DNA from 4 places in the Sporosarcina sp. FSL K6-6792 genome. Region 2 is predicted to be linked to each of the others. Evidence: riboswitches for the same ligand, from Rfam matches in the RefSeq annotation. Region 2 holds a riboswitch; each other region holds the start of a gene.
The links. A riboswitch is a leader RNA that binds a small molecule or an ion and turns the genes downstream of it on or off. The one in region 2 is predicted to bind thiamine pyrophosphate.
Positions count from the first base shown of each region.

Region 1: another riboswitch for thiamine pyrophosphate. It lies ahead of tenA (thiaminase II); the one in region 2 lies ahead of thiT (energy-coupled thiamine transporter ThiT).
Region 3: another riboswitch for thiamine pyrophosphate. It lies ahead of thiD (bifunctional hydroxymethylpyrimidine kinase/phosphomethylpyrimidine kinase); the one in region 2 lies ahead of thiT (energy-coupled thiamine transporter ThiT).
Region 4: another riboswitch for thiamine pyrophosphate. It lies ahead of MKZ26_RS08445 (acetylornithine deacetylase); the one in region 2 lies ahead of thiT (energy-coupled thiamine transporter ThiT).

Region 1 covers NZ_JBBOSA010000001.1:1,490,157-1,495,467, forward strand. Annotated here, with positions in the region: gene MKZ26_RS07080 (SMC family ATPase) at 1-1,555, opposite strand, end outside; gene MKZ26_RS07085 (exonuclease SbcCD subunit D) at 1,552-2,709, opposite strand; TPP riboswitch at 2,860-2,963, shown strand; gene tenA (thiaminase II) at 3,071-3,763, shown strand; gene MKZ26_RS07095 (ABC transporter ATP-binding protein) at 3,750-4,499, shown strand; gene MKZ26_RS07100 (ABC transporter permease) at 4,496-5,236, shown strand; gene MKZ26_RS07105 (ABC transporter substrate-binding protein) at 5,233-5,311, shown strand, end outside.
Region 2 covers NZ_JBBOSA010000001.1:2,325,762-2,331,072, reverse strand. Annotated here, with positions in the region: gene MKZ26_RS11400 (amidase family protein) at 1-547, shown strand, start outside; gene MKZ26_RS11395 (DEAD/DEAH box helicase) at 625-1,767, shown strand; gene map (type I methionyl aminopeptidase) at 2,237-2,983, opposite strand; gene MKZ26_RS11385 (hypothetical protein) at 3,090-3,206, opposite strand; gene MKZ26_RS11380 (DUF4870 domain-containing protein) at 3,270-3,611, opposite strand; TPP riboswitch at 3,850-3,951, shown strand; gene thiT (energy-coupled thiamine transporter ThiT) at 4,032-4,589, shown strand; gene MKZ26_RS11370 (tryptophan-rich sensory protein) at 4,630-5,311, opposite strand, start outside.
Region 3 covers NZ_JBBOSA010000001.1:2,791,954-2,797,264, forward strand. Annotated here, with positions in the region: gene MKZ26_RS13715 (ring-cleaving dioxygenase) at 1-740, opposite strand, end outside; gene MKZ26_RS13720 (DUF3238 domain-containing protein) at 1,074-2,276, opposite strand; gene thiE (thiamine phosphate synthase) at 2,332-2,991, opposite strand; gene thiD (bifunctional hydroxymethylpyrimidine kinase/phosphomethylpyrimidine kinase) at 2,984-3,814, opposite strand; TPP riboswitch at 3,894-3,999, opposite strand; gene MKZ26_RS13735 (histidine phosphatase family protein) at 4,376-4,918, opposite strand; gene MKZ26_RS13740 (hypothetical protein) at 5,131-5,311, opposite strand, start outside.
Region 4 covers NZ_JBBOSA010000001.1:1,762,242-1,767,552, forward strand. Annotated here, with positions in the region: gene MKZ26_RS08430 (Rrf2 family transcriptional regulator) at 1-77, shown strand, start outside; gene MKZ26_RS08435 (NAD(P)-dependent oxidoreductase) at 216-857, shown strand; gene MKZ26_RS08440 (LLM class flavin-dependent oxidoreductase) at 881-1,945, shown strand; gene MKZ26_RS08445 (acetylornithine deacetylase) at 2,061-3,347, opposite strand; TPP riboswitch at 3,559-3,661, opposite strand; gene MKZ26_RS08450 (S-layer homology domain-containing protein) at 3,680-5,311, opposite strand, start outside.

The DNA of each region.
Region 1 (5,311 bases), 840 kb from region 2:
ATTCCCCGTCTTTTAAAGACTCAGCCAACATAGCTGCTTGGTTATTTAGCCAAAGTTGTTCTACTGCATCGTATTCCGATTTACTTTTCTCATAACGCGCCTCGTGATCATTCTTTCCTTGTTCCAATACGTGTATCCGATTTCGAATCGCAATGAATTCATCCAGTAGTTTGCACTTTTCAATCGTTTCATTTAGTTGATCGATACGTTCATCGTACTGAACTTGTCCCATTTCATACATCTCGATTTCTACTTTCACTTTTTCCAAGTTCTTCGTTTCTTCATCTGTCATTCTAACGGTTTTTCCAAGTTCTTTTTCCAAATGATTGTTTTCTTTTTTCATCACATCAAGAGCAGTTTCCTTCGATGCCAAACTTGAAACAGCCGGAAGGAAATCTTTTAGTCGTATCAAACTTTCCGTCAGCTTTTCACGGTCCGTTTTCCTTGCTTCTTCCACTCGAAAACGCTCTCCAGCAAGTTCCATTTTTTCTGCTGCTATCTGGACTGCTTCCTTCGCATTCTTAAGATTACCTGCTTTCGTGGCAGTTTCTTCTTTCAATTTGAGTAATTGCATCTCAAGTTCACCGATTGAAACAGCTCGCTCTGCGTCGGCTATTTGTTGTTCTTTTTGTTCCACAATCGGCAACTGTTCCGTTAACTTATTTAACGATAATTCTTTTTGACGTAGTTCAATAAAACGTTCATTCATACTTTTCGCGGCGTGGTACATTTCTTGCATTTTTGTATGCTTTGCATAAACTTCATCGTAACTCTTTTTAACAACAACCGTCTTGTCTTGATAAAACGCAAATTCTTCTTCTAATCCTTGAACGACTTGATTCACATTGTAATGTTCATTCGCAAGAACAGTAAAGACCGATGACTCACGCTCGGGCAGTAAGGTCGCTATTTGTCCAATATGCCCCTCGCTCTGTTGCATCTCTTTCATCAGAGTCGCTTGTGCGTTGTCTTTCTTCCCTTTTAGCTGCTCCACAATTTCACGGTACTTATCTGTTTTGAATATTTTCCGCATGATTGTTTCTTTATTTTCTGTATCAGACGTTAGAAACTTTCGGAACTCTCCTTGCGGTAGCATAACAATCTGACTGAATTGTGCTTGTGTAAAGCCGATTAGTTCTTCTACCTTCTTGTTAATTTCAGATACAATCTGCCTGTCGACAAGTGGTACCTCCCCGTCTTCTGTCAGTTCATAGAACTCGCAGCGCGCAGACGTTTCTGACTTGTTCCCCTGTTTGACATACGGTATTTGCCGCATGATACGGTACGTTCGATTATGAATGTCAAACGTCAACTCAACGGTCGTTTGAACTGCGTCGTCTGCGAAGTCGCTTCGCATCGCACGATTATCCGTTCGATCTTCTCCGCTCGCCTGGCCATATAACGCAAAACAAATCCCATCAAATATTGTCGTTTTCCCCGCACCAGTAGCTCCCGAAATAACGAAGAGTCGATTGTCTTTCAATTCCCTGAAATCGACTGTTTCCGTCCCTTTATATGGTCCAAATGCCGTCATCATTAATTGAATTGGTCTCACAGCTCAGTTCCCTCCTTGTGCATAACTTCATGGAGCACTTCTGAAAAGAGGGTCTCCGTTTCTACGTCTGCCGCTTCTCCTTTCATCTCTTCGTAAAATGCTTTAAAGAGTGCTAAATCATCATGCTTCCCATGTTCCATACGTTGCTCATCAACCGTATTTGCGGTCAGCATGAGCACTTTACGCTCAACATGCATCGCGTTCGGATAGACTGACCGTACTTTTTCCATCGGGAATAAAACCGGTGTCTCATCTAGCAATTTTACAAAAACATAATCCTCACTTACTGGGTGCAACAAAATATCTTCCATCGTCCCTACAACCGTCCGCATATCATGCTTAGGCTTCAACTCCCGTTTCTCAACAGATACCTGCCCTGCAGCATCAAGTTCGATAATTAGAAACCCTTTATTATGATGTTCTTCTGAAATCGAATATTTCATTGGCGAACCCGCAAACCGCACTGTTTCATTTAACACATAATGCGCCTGATGTAGGTGGCCAAGTGCAGTATAATTAAATCCTTCAAAAAGATGCGCCGACACATATTCTGCTCCACCAATTGCCAACGGTCGTTCGGAGTCACTCGTGTTATTTTCACTTTCTCCGTGAGGTGTCACAAAAGCATGTCCAACAAATACATGTCGGACCCCCTCCACCATTTGTTCACGGATAGTTGCCGTCACTTTCTTCATCGCATCGTTATGGTTCACAATCGTTTCATCTTCGTGCAAATGTTTTACAACAGAAGGATCCGCAAATGGTACGAGATGGAAATGAACCTCACCGTAGTCATCTGACAAAACGACCGGTTCGATTACTTTCGTCATCTGACCTGCAATATGGTAGCCATTTACTCGCATCAATCCGCTTCCAAAATGGAGGCGTCCCGGGCTATCATGGTTTCCTCCAATCGCAAGGACAGGTATTCCAAGTTCCATAGTGATTTTTCCAAGCACTTCGTCAAGTAGTGCAATCGCTTCTGTAGGTGGCACCGCACGGTCATACAAATCGCCTGCGATAATGACCGCATCTGGCTTCTCTTCTTCGACTGCCTCTACAAATTGATCAAGTACATAACGCTGTCCATCTGTCATATATATACCTTGAACGAGCTTGCCTAAATGCCAGTCCGCTGTATGGAAAAATTTCAAATTCATTTCCCCCTTCAATACTTTTTCTTTCTACTTTACAGGATAATTCTCGTAAAAGGAAACATACATTCCTTTCTAACTTTTCACAAAGTTAAGGTTGACCTTCTATTTTTAATATGCTTATAATGGGGATGAGTCCAATTTCATATGATCCACCGCTAGGGGTGCTCTAACAGAGCTGAGAGAGGCATGTGCCTTGACCCTTATAACTTGAACTGGTTAATACCAGCGTAAGGAAGAGGTGCTGACACAATAATTCTGCCGGTCTATTTTCCGGGATACTTTTGATTGTCTACAACCCACTTCTTCTTCAAGGAGTGGGTTTTTTGGTTTTCAAGAATACAAAGGGAGTGTTGATATCATGAAGTTCACTGACCGTTTGTTAGAAAAGACGTTACCAATCTGGAGACAGAATCATAGCCATCCGTTCGTACAAGGAATTGGCGATGGGACGCTTGATCCGGATAAATTCAGGTTTTATATGGTACAGGATTACTTGTATTTGATTGATTATGCAAAACTGTTTGCGATTGGGGCTGTAAAAGCCGACGACTTGGAAACGATGGGCAAATTCGCGACACTACTCGATGGGACGCTGAACAAGGAAATGGCCCTGCATCGAAGCTACGCACTACGGTTCGGCATTTCTGAACAGGAACTTGAAAACGCTAAGCCGTCACCAATTGTTCTTGCCTATACGCACTACATGTTACACGTCTGTCAAAATGGAACCGTTGCGGAAGTGATGGCTGCTCTGCTTCCTTGCGCATGGAGTTACTGGGAGATCGGTAAGGAGCTAAATGCTATTCCAGGTGCTGCCGATCACTCGTTATATGGCGATTGGATTCAGATGTATTCTTCGGATGAATTCAAGGAACTTGCGGGCTGGTGTATTGATTTAATGAACAAGTCAGCAGAAGGAAAACCGGAGCATGAACTGTTAAAGCTCGAGGAAATCTTCCTCAATACAACTCGTTATGAATATATGTTTTGGGATATGGCAAATACAAAACAAATGTGGCCTGGAGTTGAAATGATAAATGCTATCGTTTGACGGTGTTTCATTCACGTACCAATCAGGCAACAGCATACTCGATAATCTGTCATTCAACATTCTTCCCGGTGAGTTTATTTCGATAATTGGTGTTAGCGGTTCCGGTAAAAGTACGATTTTTCGTCTTGTAACCGGGTTAGATGAACCCTCAAGGGGTACCATTTCTCTTGAAGGAAATCCAAATAGTCAGCGCCTCGGAAAGATTGGCTATATGCCACAACAAGATCTGTTACTGCCTTGGCGAACCATTTTAGAAAATGCATGTCTTCCGCTTGAAGTAGCCGGATTAGATAAGAAGGCCGCCAAGGAACAAGTACAACCATTATTACAAGAGTTCGGTCTTGGTGGAACAGAGGATAACTATCCAGGAGAGCTTTCGGGTGGAATGAAGCAGCGCGTCGCTTTCTTACGCGCTGTTCTTTCTGGCAATTCCCTACTATTGTTGGATGAACCATTTTCAGCACTCGACTCCATCACCCGACTGGCTATGCAAGAGTGGCTCATCAATCTGTGGGAAAAGCGCAAATCAACTGTCCTTTTCATCACACATGACGTAGAGGAAGCACTGTTTCTGTCAGACCGTATTTTTCTGTTGCAAAACAAACCTGTCACTTCATTTGTGGAAATCGAAGTACCTCTTGAAAGACCTCGACTAAGAAACGATTTACATCGCGCTGAAATGCTCGAGCTAAAAGAACTGCTTATCGGCAAGCTTAGAAGTGAGGTAACACTGTGAAAAATACGGCATCCTTAGTTATTATTGCAGGATTTCTAAGTATCTGGGAGTTGGGTGCACGCCTTTACGGTAAAGCGTTCATTCTACCTTCCCCTATTCAAATTTTTATACGTTTTTGGGAACTGAAGGAAGTATTATTGTTGAAACATCTGCCGGTTACTTTGATGACGATTATTATCGGCCTAGCCATTTCGATTATTTCAGGAACAGCCATTGCAGTGCTAATGTCTTCCCGTCCAGGCATACGAAAAGCACTCTATCCAATTCTCATTGCATCTCAAATGGTTCCTATTATTGCCCTTGCACCTATTTTTGTACTGTGGTTTGGTTACACAATTTGGAGCAAAGTTGCCGTTACTGTGCTCATCACATTTTTCCCGATAACTGTGAATACATTCGATGGTTTATCGTCAAGAAAAAAAGATATACAGGAACTCTTTTTGACGATGGGTGCTTCAAAAAAGGATATTTTCTATAAATATTCCGTACCAACTGCCCTCCCTCATTTCTTTTCTGGAATGAAAGTCGCTGTGACACTAAGTGTAATTGGCGCTGCAATCGGAGAATGGTTAGGGGCGCAGGCAGGCCTTGGTTACTTCAGTAGGCGTATGATGACGCAGTTCGATGGTGCAGCTGTTTTCGCACCCATTTTTGTACTGAGTGCCGTCGGAATCGGTCTATTCATCTGCGTGACCATTATTGAAAATCGAACGTTAAAATGGAGGATTAAAAATTGAAGAAAATCACATTATCACTTACAAGTCTTGCGCTAATCCTATTGCTCAGCGCGTGCAATGCTAATGAAAAAACAG
Region 2 (5,311 bases):
GCTCAAAGAACTTGAGGCAGCAGGTGCTGTAATCATAGATGATGTAGAATTAGGGACAATGGAAAATGACCTCGGTTATAATGTGCTTCTCTATGAATTTAAAGCGACCTTGAATGCGTATCTAGGGAAGACACCTGCAACAAATGCGATTCGTACATTGTCCGATATTATCAACTTCAACAATGAGCATGCAGAAGAAACATTGAAATTCGGTCAAGTGATGCTGGAAAAAGTGGAGCGAACAAGTGGAACGCTGACGGAAAGGGCTTATATAGAGGCACTTCTCCGCAATCGTCATTTGGCAGGGGACATCGCACTTGGCAAAGCACTTGATGAGCATGCTATTCAAGCGCTAGTATTTCCACAAGATCATGGATGCAGTTTCGGAGCGGCAGCGGGTTTCCCATCTGTTACTGTTCCAGCAGCCTATTCCGAGGCAGGTGAACCGTTTGGCATTACATTTTCAGGGAAAGCATTTACTGAACCTGAATTAATAGGCTATGCATACGCGTTCGAACAGCGTGTCAACGCACGGAAAAAACCTTAATCAGTTTTGTCAGAAATAGAGTGTAGCAGAGCCTATTATGATAAACTGAAGGGAATAGAGTGAAAGTGGGGATAATGATGTCCTTCTTAGAAAATATGGACGAAATGTTTAAAGAAAAATGGAAGTTTGAGTACGAAATGCCAATCCAGGAGAAAATGATTCCTGAAATGCTGGCAGGTAAAGATATCGTTGCAGAGTCACCGACGGGTTCGGGCAAGACACTTGCATTTGTATTGCCACTTTTGCAATTGGTTGATGGCGATAAAAAACAGACGCAGGCGCTGATTATAACACCATCACAGGAACTGTCGATGCAAATCGTTAATGTTATCAGAGAATGGGTAACAGGAACTGGTATCACGGTTACACAACTAATTGGCGGGGCCAATATGCAGCGTCAGATTGAACAATTGAAGAAAAAACCAACAATTGTTGTTGGAACACCTGGTCGATTGGCTGAACTTATCAAGGTCAGAAAGTTGAAAATGCATGATATTCGTCACATTGTTCTTGATGAAGGCGATCAGCTTTTAGCGCGTGATCATCGTGTCGTTGTGAAAAATATGATTGAAGCGGCAAATCCGGAAAGACAAGTTATTGCCGTATCTGCGACAATTACAGATGAAATTGAAATTGTTGCTAGCAAGTTTATGAATGATCCAATCCGCATCCAAGTTGGAGCGGAAGAAATGCCGAAATCGGGTAAGGTCGTTCATTCATTTGTGAAAACGGATGCACGGGACAAAACGGATGTATTGCGTGGGATTTCTTATTTGAATGGAATTCGTGCTCTTGCATTTATTAATAATGTGGATCAGCTTCGCATGAAAGAAATGAAGCTTAGGTATAACGAAGCACCAATTGCGGTTCTTCATTCAGAAATGACGAAATTTGAGAGACAGCAAACATTGGAAAGTTTCCGTAAAGGCGAGTTGAAGATTTTGATAGCAACTGATCTTGCGGCACGAGGGCTAGACATTGATGGCTTAACACATGTTATTCACATCGACGTGCCACATACGGTTGAGCAATATTTACACCGTTCAGGCAGAACTGGACGAGCAGGCGGAGACGGGGAAGTATTGACATTGTTGTCGTACCCAGAAGAACGAGATTATCGTAAGCTGACTAAAGGAATTAAAACGGTTCAAAAAGTATGGTATAAAGGCCATCTTGCCGAAGGAAATTCAAAAACAATTGCAGCTCCTAAAAAGAAATAAGACAAGCGCAAGGAATCTATATATGTCGGGAAAATAGCACGTGTGTTGATTAACCATTTATTTGCATAAAATACTGGTGAATAGGGCTTAGAAAATTCCGTTTTCACTGAATCATTTCCGGTTCGCTTTCGGCAAACTATTCACGACACATTTACCATGAGGCAAGTGTGGCTAGAAGTGACTCTGTCACTTCTAGCCACACTTTTTTCGGTAATCCTGTTGTGAATACAAGTAGCGCCCAGTAGGTGATCATGTTATTCACTGGTGATTTTTGATTAATCAATAGACGTGGGAAAATAGTTATATAAATCGAGTGAAGGCATCCCCTAGCGCCGTAGTGAATTTAATGGAATACTTTATTACCACATATCTAGACAATAATAAAAAGGGCTATCCAGGAATCCAAGTGCATTGGATTTCCAGGGACAGCCCTTTTCTATATATATTGAAAGAACGCATTAGGCAGTAATTATAGTTGCGTCAAAATAATTGGTTCGCCTTTTGTGACGATAATTGTATGTTCGATTTGAGCCACAAGAGATTTGTCTGGTGTAATGAACGTCCAGCCATCCCCTGATTCAATAATATGCTCTGCTTTTTCAGAGATAAACGGTTCAACTGCAAGAACCATTCCTTCTTTCAGAAGCGTCTTATCCCAAGCGTCATAATAATTGAGTACATGCGAAGGTTCTTCGTGCAACGCTTTACCGATGCCGTGGCCAGTCAAGTTTTTGATGACTTTTAAGCCATTTTCTTTTGCCTCGCGTTCAACTGCTTTACCGATTTGGTTTAAGCTTGAACCTGCTTTAACTTTCGTCATTGCACGTTCAAATGCACTCTTAGCCACATCACATAATTGTTGTTTCTTTTTATCGGGTGTACCGACAACAAATGAAATGCCAGTGTCAGCAAAATAACCATTGTAGGAACCTGAGACGTCAATATTAACGAGATCTCCATCTTCTATGACGCGGGAACCAGGCATGCCATGGGCAACTTCACTGTTGACGCTGATGCATGTAAATCCAGGGAAATCATATTCTGCGATAGGACCTGAAATTGCACCTTTTTCTTCGAATAAGCGACCGCCGATGTCATCAATTTCTTTCGTCGTTTTACCAGGGACAGTTGCTTCTTTCATCGCTTCCCTGATTTCAGCAACAATTTTGCCGATTTTCTTTAACGCTTCAATTTCCTGTTCAGTTTTTGCAATCATTATGTTCAAATCCTTTCTTCCGTTCATTCTTTTCCATACCATACTATATCATATGGAGCTGAACAAAAAAGCCTACAAACTTAAAAAACGTTTGCAGACTGTCGAATTATTTCTTTGGGATTGTCGTGCTTGTTGCTTTTTTTTCTTTCATTACTTTGCGAACAATCGGATAGACGATAGGCGCCAATTTAATAGCGGTTTTTAATAATTTTCCAATATTCATTACGAATCACTCCTAAACACAGCATTTGTTACTTTTTTCCCGAATAGGTGGTTTTATAAACATTCACTTCAATACTTTAACACCTTGAAACACATTCCAAATTAGAATTGCTATGAGCAAAACTCCATAAACTAGCATGAATAAGACAGGTGTTAATTGCCAAAATCCAAAGTTACCACTAGGCATTACATTCAGGTCGTAGGTAAAGGAAAACATTGAAAAAGAAAAAATGATAAATCCTGCAATAAGAAGTACGACAGGAACAAGATGTGAAACGAGAGAGCGCTTGGCATGGTGTTTTACTTCACGGTCATCCGAAACGAAATAAATAATGACGGGTATAAGTAAAGGGGTGAAGAAGACACTAAAGTAGCATAGGGCGGCTAACAGTTTATTGTTCGACACACGAATCCCTCCATTTTAGTTTAACTATATATATATTGAGTAAATGAATCCCTAGATTAAACTTGGCGAAGAGGCCATACAAGGGTTAACTGGAGCCTGAGATTGGCGGCATCTCCTAGCGCCGCAGCGAATTTAATGGAATTCTTAATTTCAACATATATAGGATAATTATCATCCCTGTTAATCATCTTGCTTATAGGATCCCCATCTTATACAATGAACTAGACAACTAAATTACTGGAACCACAGGGGGAGCCTATTTGGCTGAGATTGGACAGCACGTCCTGACCCTTAGAACCTGTAAGATTATTCTTGCGTAGGAATGTGGATGGAAATTGACATATTCGATGTCCCATCTATTTCGGGATGTCTTTTTTTATGCCCACATCTTTCGCTGAGCTAGGAAAGGGATGAATTAATTTGGATCGGAAAAGACTTCAACTTTTACTTGAAATAGCTATTTTAGGTGCAATTTCATTTGTACTTGATCAGATTGGTTTTAAAATGCCACAGGGTGGCTCGGTTACGCTGTCAATGTTGCCGATTGTTGTCATGGCATTTAGATGGGGGATTGCAGGCGGTATGCTGACTGGCTTCGTCAGCGGGTTATTGCAACTGATGATGGGAGGCTATGTCTTTAATATAATACAGGCTGCCCTTGATTACTTCGTGGCGTACACGTTGGTTGGAGTGGCAGGTGTTACACTTGCATGGCTGTTAAGTAGTAAAGTAAAAGGAAACAAAGGCTCAATGGTTACAGCAATCGTTGTGGGGACAGTTATCGGTGGCCTACTTCGATACTTGATTCACTTCATTGGTGGAATTGTATTTTTTGCATCTTATGCACCTGAGGGACAGCCCGTATGGCTCTATTCACTCGTATACAATGCAAGTTACATGATACCTTCAATAATATTATCAGCAATTGTTGCGTCAATATTATTCACTACAGCACCGCGTCTTTTAGAGAGAAAATAGAAAATCGCCGTTCTGCCCAATGTGGGAGGACGGCGATTTTTTATTTTGGTGTGAATGACTTTCGTCTGAAGAACATGAATCCTGCGATTGTAGCTGCAAGAAATAGGGCTGCAGCAGAGACGAATAGTTCATCTGCACCGTTTTTCACAGTGATACCTATAAATGCCCATATGAAGACAGCACTAAATGCTATATCCGCGTAATGGTATAAAAAATGAAGTGCAATAGCGGTTGCGATAGTCAAGTAGATGACGGTCCATAGCGGGTCACTTAGTCCCCAACCAGACCATTCATGCAAAGTAAGGACGTAACTGATATTTGCAATGGTCGCGACAAAAACCCATCCTAGATAGACAGCAATCGGAACTCTACCATGAATATGACTATTTTTTATAGAATAAGTAAAATAAATGGTTAACAGTGTTAAAAGAAGAACCAGATTGATAATAATTGTCCATCCGAAGAAACCAAAATGCCAAAGCAAAATCCAAGTGATATTTAATAGGCAGCTGAGCACAAACAAAACTACCCTACGATTGAATAATGCATGATTAATGTTTACTGTGTTGCGCATAAAGCCGTATAACCAGATAGCGAGAAGCAGATAAATAACTGCCCAAATTGAAAAGGTATATCCTGCAGGTGTAAATAGTACCGGTAAACTATTAGAGATTTGCCCGGTTGTTTTTCCATTGATAGGCATTATATTCGCAGCTGCATTG
Region 3 (5,311 bases), 470 kb from region 2:
TCTTTCACTGGTGTCACACCATAACCGTTTTCTTCAACAAGTGATTTCCAGTCCAGTTGATCCGCATCATCTTCAGCACGCCAAGCGATATGGTGAACTGTGCCGACACCCATTTGTGCACGACCTGATGATGTCGTTTTCAAATCGACGATATTGCCGATGTCCGCTGTTGAGCGAAACCGGATGTATTCGCCTTCTTCACCGATTTTTTCAAGCCCCATAACTTGTTCAAGAAGATGAGCCGTTTTTTCAGGTTGTGTAGATAATAGCGTTGCGCCGCCAAACCCTTTTATAGCGACATCCGCTGTTATTTCACCAACCATCCATTCATTCTTTACCCCATCTTCTCGCTCGACAATCTCAATTCTCAAACCGTGTGGATCATCAAATGATACATACGTTTCGCCAAAGCGGTTTGATCTGCTAAACGCAATCTTAAATTTCTCAAGACGGTTTTCCCAGAAAGTCATTGCCCCGACCGGTACTACGTACGACGTAACACCGACTTGGCCATCCCCAATTGTTCCTTGGCGAGCATTAGCCCATGTGAAAAATGTAATGATCGTACCCGGTGCACCGTTTCCATTACCAAAGTAAAGATGATACGTCCCCGGATCATCGAAATTGACGGTTTTCTTGACAAGACGCAACCCAAGAACACCCGCGTAAAAGTCGACGTTTTCTTGCGGATGTCCGACGATTGCAGTTATGTGATGAATGCCCATTGATTTTTTCGTCATATCAATTCTCTCCTCGAATTAGTAGAAAGTTATTTATCTTGAATTCAAGATAATCATATCAAGCAGAGTTTTCTTTGTCAACGAGTTGGCTTGAAGCGTATAAATCAGATGTAAGAAACGAGTCACCGCCTGTCTTGTTCAATAATAGACACTAAAAGTAAATAAAGAGGCTATCCGAGATAACCTCTTGTCACAGTACATTCATTATTACCAAGGTTCATCCTATCGAATAGTAGGGATGCATAATTCGTTATCTACGCAACTCATATTTTTCCTTTCCGGATAAACAACGAACTCCTTCCATTTATGACAACGGAAGGAGTTCATTGTTTACTATTCAAAATTAGAGATTCGCCAGTACTGCCATGCAATTACCTCAGACATCCACGCGAGCCCCTTACTTTCCGCTTGGTGAATTGGTTTCCATTCATTCTCTTCACCACGCATCAGGTAAATCTCATGATGGGGCGCCTGATCGTGGTAACCCGTCATATCAAACGTTCCGTCCCGCCTCATAACTGCTCGCACTTCATAGTTAATGTCAGGGGCCGTTGTAAGGGGATTGCCGACAGCATGCAGGAGATGAAATCCTGCTTCGTCTTCCCCGTGATTTGTCCGTTTCAATGTAATCCCATCGTGTGAAGCGGTTGCCTGTTTCCTAAAGCGCTTAAAAGCATCATAGACAATCGATGGCCCAACATCCCTTGTAAACGTCAATGGAGAACGTTCAAGGTCATATGCCAGTTCGACGTCCACTCGGGTCCGATAACTGGCTCCATTTGAATCGAATCCCCTGTCATCCCCTTTAAAATAACGATTTCGCGACAATAGATTCGGATTCAACACCCAGTCATCCTGCAAAAACGTCATGTAGCGGAATTCCCACCTATCTACATTCGGGAGACGAACTCTGTCTTGAACAGGTATCAGCAATTCCCTCGGTTTGGCAATGGATTTTGTCACCGAAAATCGTTCAATCGCCGCTTCTGCCTTCGACGAAACTGGATTCAACAACCCAAAAAGAGTGGAGACAATCGACTGAAAGACGTTGAATCGTTCTTCCGACTTCGCAAGTGAACGCTTAGATTCGATCGTATACGTATAGATTTCATCCAACGAAAAATCCCTGTCGATGTAAGAATTATCGACCGCCGTTGTCATATGCTTACCATTTCGGTAGACATCATATTCAGCGACATCTTTAATTTCCTCCCAAGACAATGCAATTTGCGTCTTTGCGACAATCGTTGTCATGACAAGTGACTGAAGCGGACTTTCTTTGTTTTTCTGTTCAGCAAATGCTGACGTTTGCAATGCAATAACGTCAATTACAATACCATCTTCAACACGTTCGATTACGTAATTATATAGTTTCGCATGCTTGAAATCACCGTCACTAAATTCAGAGACCGTTCCTTCATACAAATGATGCCCGTCTCTATAGACTTTGTAGGTTCCGCCGACATCATTCCATGTGAAATAGATTAGATCTGCCTTATGCAAAACGGTTTGTATTTCAAACAGTTTCTTTTTCATCCGCACACCACGCCCCTTACTTGGAAGTGTGGTATATTTCGCGAGCAGTTAAACATTACATTTCAATACCTGTTAATGAAAGAAGGACCGCACCTTTTAAACGACTTGCTGCTTCTCCAGGATCTTCTTCTCCAGAAATCGCAGAAATAACCGCTACCCCTGACGCACCCGCTTTAATGATAGCACCGGCTCTGCGTTCTGAAATTCCACCAATCGCAACAATAGGTAAACCAGGTAACAACGATGCCACTTCCCTAATTGTCTCGATGCCAATAACCGGTTGCGTATCCATTTTCGTCTGTGTCTCATAAACTGGACCTAGACCGATATAATCAGCCCCAGCATCAGCTGCCGCAATCGCTTCTGTTACATTATGCGTAGAAACACCTATTAGCATGTCTGGACCAACCTTGTCACGCACTGCCGAAATATATCCGTCTTCCTGCCCGATATGAATACCGTCTGCACCAATTTCAATCGCAAGACCTATATCATCATTGACAATGAAAGGTACACTATATTGTTCACATAATTGCTGACACGCCTGTGCAAAAGCCTTCAACTCTTCACCCGTTAATGCACCAGGCCCTTTTTCACGTAATTGAAAGCTCGTTATACCACCCTTTAGCGCCTCTTCTAAGACATGTAACGGGTCGCGTCCCGCCAAATTCACTGTGCCCATGATGAAATATAAGTTAACTGTTTGCTTATCCATAAACTACAACCCCTTCCATTGTCTTGTTGCCGCGGCGTCCATATGCCCAGTGATTCGTCGGACCATGGCCGCCACCAATTTTTAGTCCATCTTCAATTGCTGCGTGTATAAAACATTTTGCAGAAACAACTGCATTCGCTGCCGTTTCCCCATTTGCCAAAAACGCTGTCAGTGCCGCCGAATACGTACACCCTGTTCCATGCGTATCTTTCGTATCAATCCATGGTGCGCGAACCGAGAACCGTTCCCCGTCAGCCCCCATGAACAGATCTTCCGCATAAGGCGCTTCTTTCCGGTGGCCCCCTTTAATAAGAACCGCCCCCGCGCCCAACGCTATTATATGTTTCGCCGCTCGTTCTATGTCTTCATTCGTCTTTATTTCCATTCCTGCAAGCACTTCTGCTTCTGGAATATTAGGTGTAACAATAGCTGCAAGAGGTACAAGTACAGTCTTCAACGCTTCAACCGCCTGTCTTTCTAGCAATGAAGCACCCCCTTTCGCAATCATTACCGGATCAATGACAAGTGGAATTCCGCTCCAATGAAACGCCTCTCCCACTGCATAGATAATTTCTGTCGAAAAGAGCATCCCCGTCTTAATCGCTTTAACATCAAAATCTTCAATAACTGCCTGTATTTGCGCTTTAATAATAGCGGTGTCAACCGGCTGTATCGCCGTCACTCCAAATGTATTTTGCGCTGTCACCGCTGTCAGTGCCGACGTACCGAAAACACCCAATTCTTGGAACGTCTTCAAGTCTGCCTGAATACCCGCACCACCACCACTATCCGACCCCGCAATTGTCAATGCCACACGTACCATTCGATTCGCCACCCTTTTATTTATACTAAAAAGCCGCTTCCCGGTGGCGTAAGAAAGCGGCTAGCCATTTAACTATTCGTAAAAGGCGTACCCACTTTCCTACGCCGGTATAATCCGGATCAGGTTCCAAGGGTCCGCGCATTCATGCACGTCTCAGCCTAAAAAAGGCTCCCCTAGTGGTTGTTAAACTATTCAGCTTTGTAGCAAGTGTAACATATCTAGTGTGAGATTGTGGGAATGTTTGGTCCATTTTCAATAGAAGCATAGAGTAATGGAAATAAAAAACCCCATCAAATAGGTTCAATATATATAATAAACTCGTTTCACGTGGTAACAGTTTATTCCATTCTATCGTCGATAAGAGTATAGTTAATGACATAAACAGAAAGAAGGCGCAGTTTATGCATAAAGCAGACAGCAGACCGAATAATCCCGACAAATCCATGTGGATCAGTCTTTTCGGGGCACTCGTTATTATTGCAGTGGTCATTATTACTAATCTTACAATGGGTTAACATTCACTAAAACCTAGATAGGCCGACATCACAGCGGCCTGTTTTTTTATTCAGAACCCCAAATTCTTTCCACTTCTGAGTCCCCATCCTTAATCCGTATAACATACACGTCTGGATTCGTCAGTGCCTGCCACTGCCCAAAATCGAATCGCTCATCATAACACCTTAATAATAGCGCCATTAAGTTCCCGTGTGTCACAAGCACTGTCCGCGAACCGTCACCCAGCTCATCCACAACATCACAAACCCTCGACATCGCTTCACTCGAAGATTCCCCACCCTCATATTTTAGATGAAGGTCAAAAAACGTATCTTCCAGCTTTATCAACCAATCCTCGAAATCCATTGAACTTAGCACGCGCTCCATAAGCCGACTATCCACCTCTACATGCAACTTCTTCCGCTCAGCTATAGGCCAGCCCGTCTGACGTGCACGAGAAAACGGACTCGTAATAATCCGATCCACTTCGATATCTTCGAAAAACGCTACAAGCTGATCCGCCTGCAAAATCCCTTCAGCAGTCAATTCCGCGTGTGGTGCCTGTCCTTCTGCGGAGCAATGACGCACGATGTAAATAACTTTTTCCATAACCGCTTCACCCCATTCTTCTTACTAAATAGACATACAGCCCATTCGTAAACTAGCTGTAGTCTTCCCTATTACTCTTTTTCCCTTGTATGCTCCAAAGAAAACATCTCAATGTTTTAGATTCCTTAGAAATCACAACAAAAAGTGCCTGTACAATAGACCATCATGAAAATTTAAACATTCATGGTGGTTTCTTATGCAGGCACTCACTATTATTTATTCATCTGGGCAAGGAAGTCAGCTAGAGGGTCTTCCTCTTCTACAACAGAGGTTTCTTCTGGCTCCTTTAACTGTTCCCAATCAAAATTATCCAGATCATCCTCTATGTTAATCAATTGATGTTCTGTTTCCACCTCAACGGCAGCGCTCGTTTCTTCCTGCAAATATAATGCT
Region 4 (5,311 bases), 560 kb from region 2:
AAGAAGCAATGGAATCTGTGTTACATGAAATTACGATGGAAGAATTAGTATCGGTATTAACACAAAAAATCGGATAGTTCATTCGATTTTTCAGCCACCGCTGTAACTGTAACCATTACAGTTACAGTTGGATTAATTATAGCCAATGGCTTCAAATCACTAGGCGCGTATTATTTTATGTGCATAAAATAACTAATTTACTGGAGGATTTAAACATGAAAATTGGAATTATCGGAGCTACAGGAAAAGCAGGAAGCCTTATTGTAAAAGAAGCGAATGACCGTGGACACGAAGTAACAGCTATCGTTAGAAATGCAGCAAAACTAACTGAAAAAAATGTTGTCGCCCTCGAAATAGATATATTTGATCTACAAGCTGAAGACCTTCGTCAATTTGATGTTGTTGTAAATGCATTCGGTGCTCCTGCAGGGCAGGAACATCTTCATCTAGATGCCGGAAGAGAGTTAATAGAGGCGTTTGAAGGCGCTCCAGAAACAAGATTGATTGTTGTAGGTGGTGCGGGAAGCTTGTTTGTAGATGAAGCTAAAACTATCCGTCTTATGGACACACCGGAATTCCCTAAAGAATACTTTGCAACTGCTTCCAATCAAGGAAAGAACTTAGAAGACCTGCAAAAGACGAGTGGAGTTAAATGGACATTCATTAGCCCAGCAGCATTCTTTAATCCTGAAGGAAAAAGAACGGGTTCGTATCAAAAAGGAAAAGACAATTTAATCGTGAACTCAAAAGGTGACAGCTATGTAAGCTATGCTGACTATGCAATTGCAGTTCTTGATGAAATCGAAAATCCTCAACATATAAATGAACGTTTCACCCTTATTTCTGAAGCGGAATAACTTAGTTTTAGGAGATGAGAACAATGCAAACAGAAACTAGGAAACCCGGAATTGAAATTGGAATATATACATTTGGGGATCTTGGTCCAGATCCCCTAACTGGAAAAACAATAAGTATTCATCAGCGCCTTCATGAAGTATTGGCTATTGGAAAGCTGACTGAAGAAGCCGGACTTGATATTTTTGGTGTCGGTGAGCATCACCGCTTAGACTATGCCGTATCAGCTCCGCCAGTTGTTCTGGCGGCAGTGGCACAAAACACGAAGCGTATTAAATTGACGAGTGCAACGACTGTTTTGAACACAGTCGACCCTGTTCGCCTATTCGAGGATTTTGCTACACTCGATTTAATTTCGAATGGTCGCGCTGAGATTATTACAGGTCGTGGTGCATTCGTTGAATCTTTTCCGTTATTCGGTCATGACTTAAACAATTATGACGAACTGTTCGATGAAAACATACGACTGCTTCAACAATTGAATACCAATGAAATCGTCAATTGGAATGGGTCATTCCGTTCGCCTTTAACTAATTCTATGATTGCCCCGCGCCCTGTTCAAAATAAACTGCCGATTTGGGTTGGTGTAGGTGGAACACCTGATAGTGCAATACGAGCTGGAAAACTTGGAACTGGTTTAGCATTAGCTATCCTTGGTGGGGATCCAATTCGTTTCAAACCACTTGTTGATTTGTATCGCCAAGCCGGCATAAGTGCCCGACATCGTGTAGAAGATTTAAAAGTGGCTGTAACAGGACATACGTATATAGCAAAGACATCCCAACAAGCGAAAGACGAGTTTTATCCTTACTATGCAAATTATTGGGGATACGTGAACAAACAGCGTGGAATGGGCACGAGAATTTCCCGTTCTGATTTCAGTCATATGGCCAGTCCCGAAACCGGGTTATTTGTCGGTAGCCCTCAGCAAATAATTGAGAAGATTCTCCACCAACACGAACTATTTGGACATCAACGATTCATTGCACAAATGGATATCGGCGGCTTGCCGTTTTCTAAAGTCGCAGCGAGTATTGAAATGTTAGCAACACAAGTAGCTCCGATCGTTCGGCGTGAAACGGCTCGGTAAGTCTATCCCATGAGAATTCAACTCGAAACATAGCAACCATTTGAAACCTCATCAGAAATAACCCCAATTATTTGGCAATATGCAACAATATACTAATACTAGATGAATGGGGAGATTACTTACACTCCCTATTTTTCGTATTACACCACTCATTTATAAATATCATAAGCGTCTTGGTAAATACCACTAATTCTTCAATGTTTATCTTTTCATCGACTGAATGTGCCTCTTCCAACTTTCCAGGACCATAGATAACAGTTGGAATTCCTGCTGCTCCTAGCCAGCCCGCATCTGTTACTGATCTCGACATACCTATTATTGCAGGACTTTTTTCGGTTTGTTCATGACAATGCGCAAGAAGTTGAACAGCTGCATGGTCCGCATTCATTTCAAGCGCCGGAAATATTTCTCCACGTTCTTCAATCATTGATTTTCCCCCCCAGCGAAAGTGAATGGGATTTTCTCTTAACCACGTGTCTGCTTTTGCTACATTGTTCAAATGCTCTTCGATTTCTTTTGTTACAGATTGATAGGTTTCATTCGGATAGAAATGAACGGTGATCCAGAGCCGACATTCATCCGCCACAAAAGCTGCATGCCTTCCTCCTTCTATAACTGCCGGATTAATAGTAGTGGTGCCAGGCACAAAACCCGGATATTTTTTTGTCACAGCCCAGTGACGTTCTAAATCTTGTAATCCAGCAATAACCTTCATCATCTTTTCTATCGCACTAGCCCCATTAACCGAACCGCCTGCATGAAGCATACTCATCCTCATTGCATCATGGAAAACTTCCTTACTTTTAATCGTTATCCAGCCGGTAATCACACCACCCTGACCATGAATTTGACGATCACTGCCATCGACTACGAGTGCAAAATCTGCTGTATAGCCTTTTTCCATACATGAAAGTGTTCCAGCCTCTCCCGCTTCCTCCCCAATGACAGTCTGAATTTGCAAATCACCTTTCAGTTCCACACCTAGCTCGTTTAATAATTTAACGGCTAGTAAAGTCGCGGCCACTGCAGCTTTCATATCAGATGTTCCTCGCCCATATGCGTTGCCATCTTTAGTCGTCAGTTCAAAGACAGGCACAGTCCACTCTGTTTCATCCCCCACTTCCGCAACGTCTATATGTCCATTAATGATTAGGCTGTTATACAGGTTTCCATCCGTTCCCTTTTTAACGCCTACAACGTTCGGGTCGCCAGGAAATACATCCCAACTAACCGTTTCAAATTTTTCTTGTTCTAAAAAGTCTTGAATATACCGCTGTACGCCTGTTGTATTTCTTGCCGGTGGACTAACTGTCGGGAAACGAACGAGGTCCGCTAGCAATTGCACTAACTCCTCTTGACGTTCATCAACTAGGTTACTAATTCTATTTTCCATTTTACTCATCCATCCCTTATCTATATTTTTGGTAGGTGAATCTATATACGTTGAAATAAAGAATTCCATTGAATTCACTACGGCGCTAGCCCTTGTAATGCGCCTTCGCACAGTTCACTATCTTTATTTCATTTGTTCAACATATATACACTGGAACAGAAAACAGCCGCTTTCCATAATCGGAAGGCGGCTGTTTTCTACGCATATAAAGACATTGAGTGTAGAGTTTCAGCTGCTTCCCTACGCTAGTATGAACTAGATCAGGTTCGAAGGGTTTACATCTATGATGTGTCTCAGCCTAAACGGCTCCCCTAGCAGTATCTATTTAGTTTTATTCTTCTTCACAATGCATCTGTTCTTTCTTCCCCTTTAGGAAGATAGTTCGATAAGTCGATATCACGTAACCCGTTCTTTATTTTAGTTGTGTAACCTAAATTTTCATTCGATAAAAACGAAGCTTTTGAAGCAATCATTTCTTCTAATAAAGGCAAATACGTCGGATCAATATCTTTCCAAAGTTTGTACGAATTTATTAAATCCTCTAAAGTCAGATGCTTGTAATCATCGCCTTTAAAGTCACGTAATGCGGAAATACGATACCAAATATCGCCATTATCACGAATCCAATCCTCTTTATCCGCTACAATCGCTGTTTGTATAGCCTGCGCTGTATCTAAATACTTCTGATCACCGAACTCATTATAAGCCATGAGTAAAACGTTCATACCGCCCAACACATGATTCATAGAGGCATGCGTCGTTACTTGCTGTGCAATCGGGAAGTAATCCGCGATGTAGTAAGACTCGTCATTCACAGCAATGACGTTTCCTTTACTTTTTTGCGAGACCAGTAAGTCAGCATAATTACGCAATGGTTCTTTTGCATTATCAATTCCAAAATCAGCGCCACTATTATAGTAGAAAAGCGCGATTTGCTCATTAAAACGTGTATCAATGAATGGAGCTGTAATGTCATATAAATCTTTCAAATAGGTGCTTGTAACTTCTGTTTCCCAATAATCTTTGTCACCTTTGAAATTCTTCAAGTTAACAAATGAGTTGTAAATTAAGTTCTCAAAATAACGATCCTCTTGCTCATTATATAAAACCAGCGCACGATCTTCTTTTAATAGAAGTAAGTTCCGCCCATATCCTTGCCCTGTATCAGGCATTGGCTCTGTGGTTATCGCCATTTTATTGTATGGGCCACCCGCCGTGTACCAATTATTACGTTTTTTATAATACTTAGCTGACTCAAGCATCCAGCTCTCCATATTCTCTTCATTCGCAAATAATTGGTCATCCGCATTCATATACCACTGATCTACAATGTCATTGCCTTTTGAATTTAACGTATGCACAGACAATAATGTTGTTCCAACCTGAGCATAAGACAGTGCCTCTTTTTCACCGAGCAATTGACGCATGTAACTGTAGCCATCATTCTCATACTCTAATGACAATTGCTTCGACAAATAAGACTGACCAACCATCCGCTCCTTCACTGATCCATCTAGCTTCACAAACTTGAGTAAACCCGTCGGATAGGATGTTGTGTCACTGCCAAAAACGTCTTTATCATTACGTTTAATCTTGTATTTGTCATAACGGTTTAGCTCAAATGAAGCCACTTCATTTTCTTTTTGAATGACATCTACTGTTACAGCAGATTCAGTAGGATTAATGATTTTCGAAAATAAGAAGTAATCGCCATTATCAAATGAACGAACCGTTAACTCAATGGTCGCACCTTCTATACCGATGTCATAAGTGTAAATATTATCGCGAGAAAATGAGTTATCGATTCTCGTATGATTCGTGAAAAGTATATTCTCTGTCGATCTTAAGTAAATCGGATGTTCATCAAATGACACCTTCATTAAATTCACAGCAGAAGGAATCCTAGTAAAATTAGGCGACAGCTCTAAGTTAGTTAGTTCATATTTTTTGGTAGTTGCAATGTTCCCCTTCTC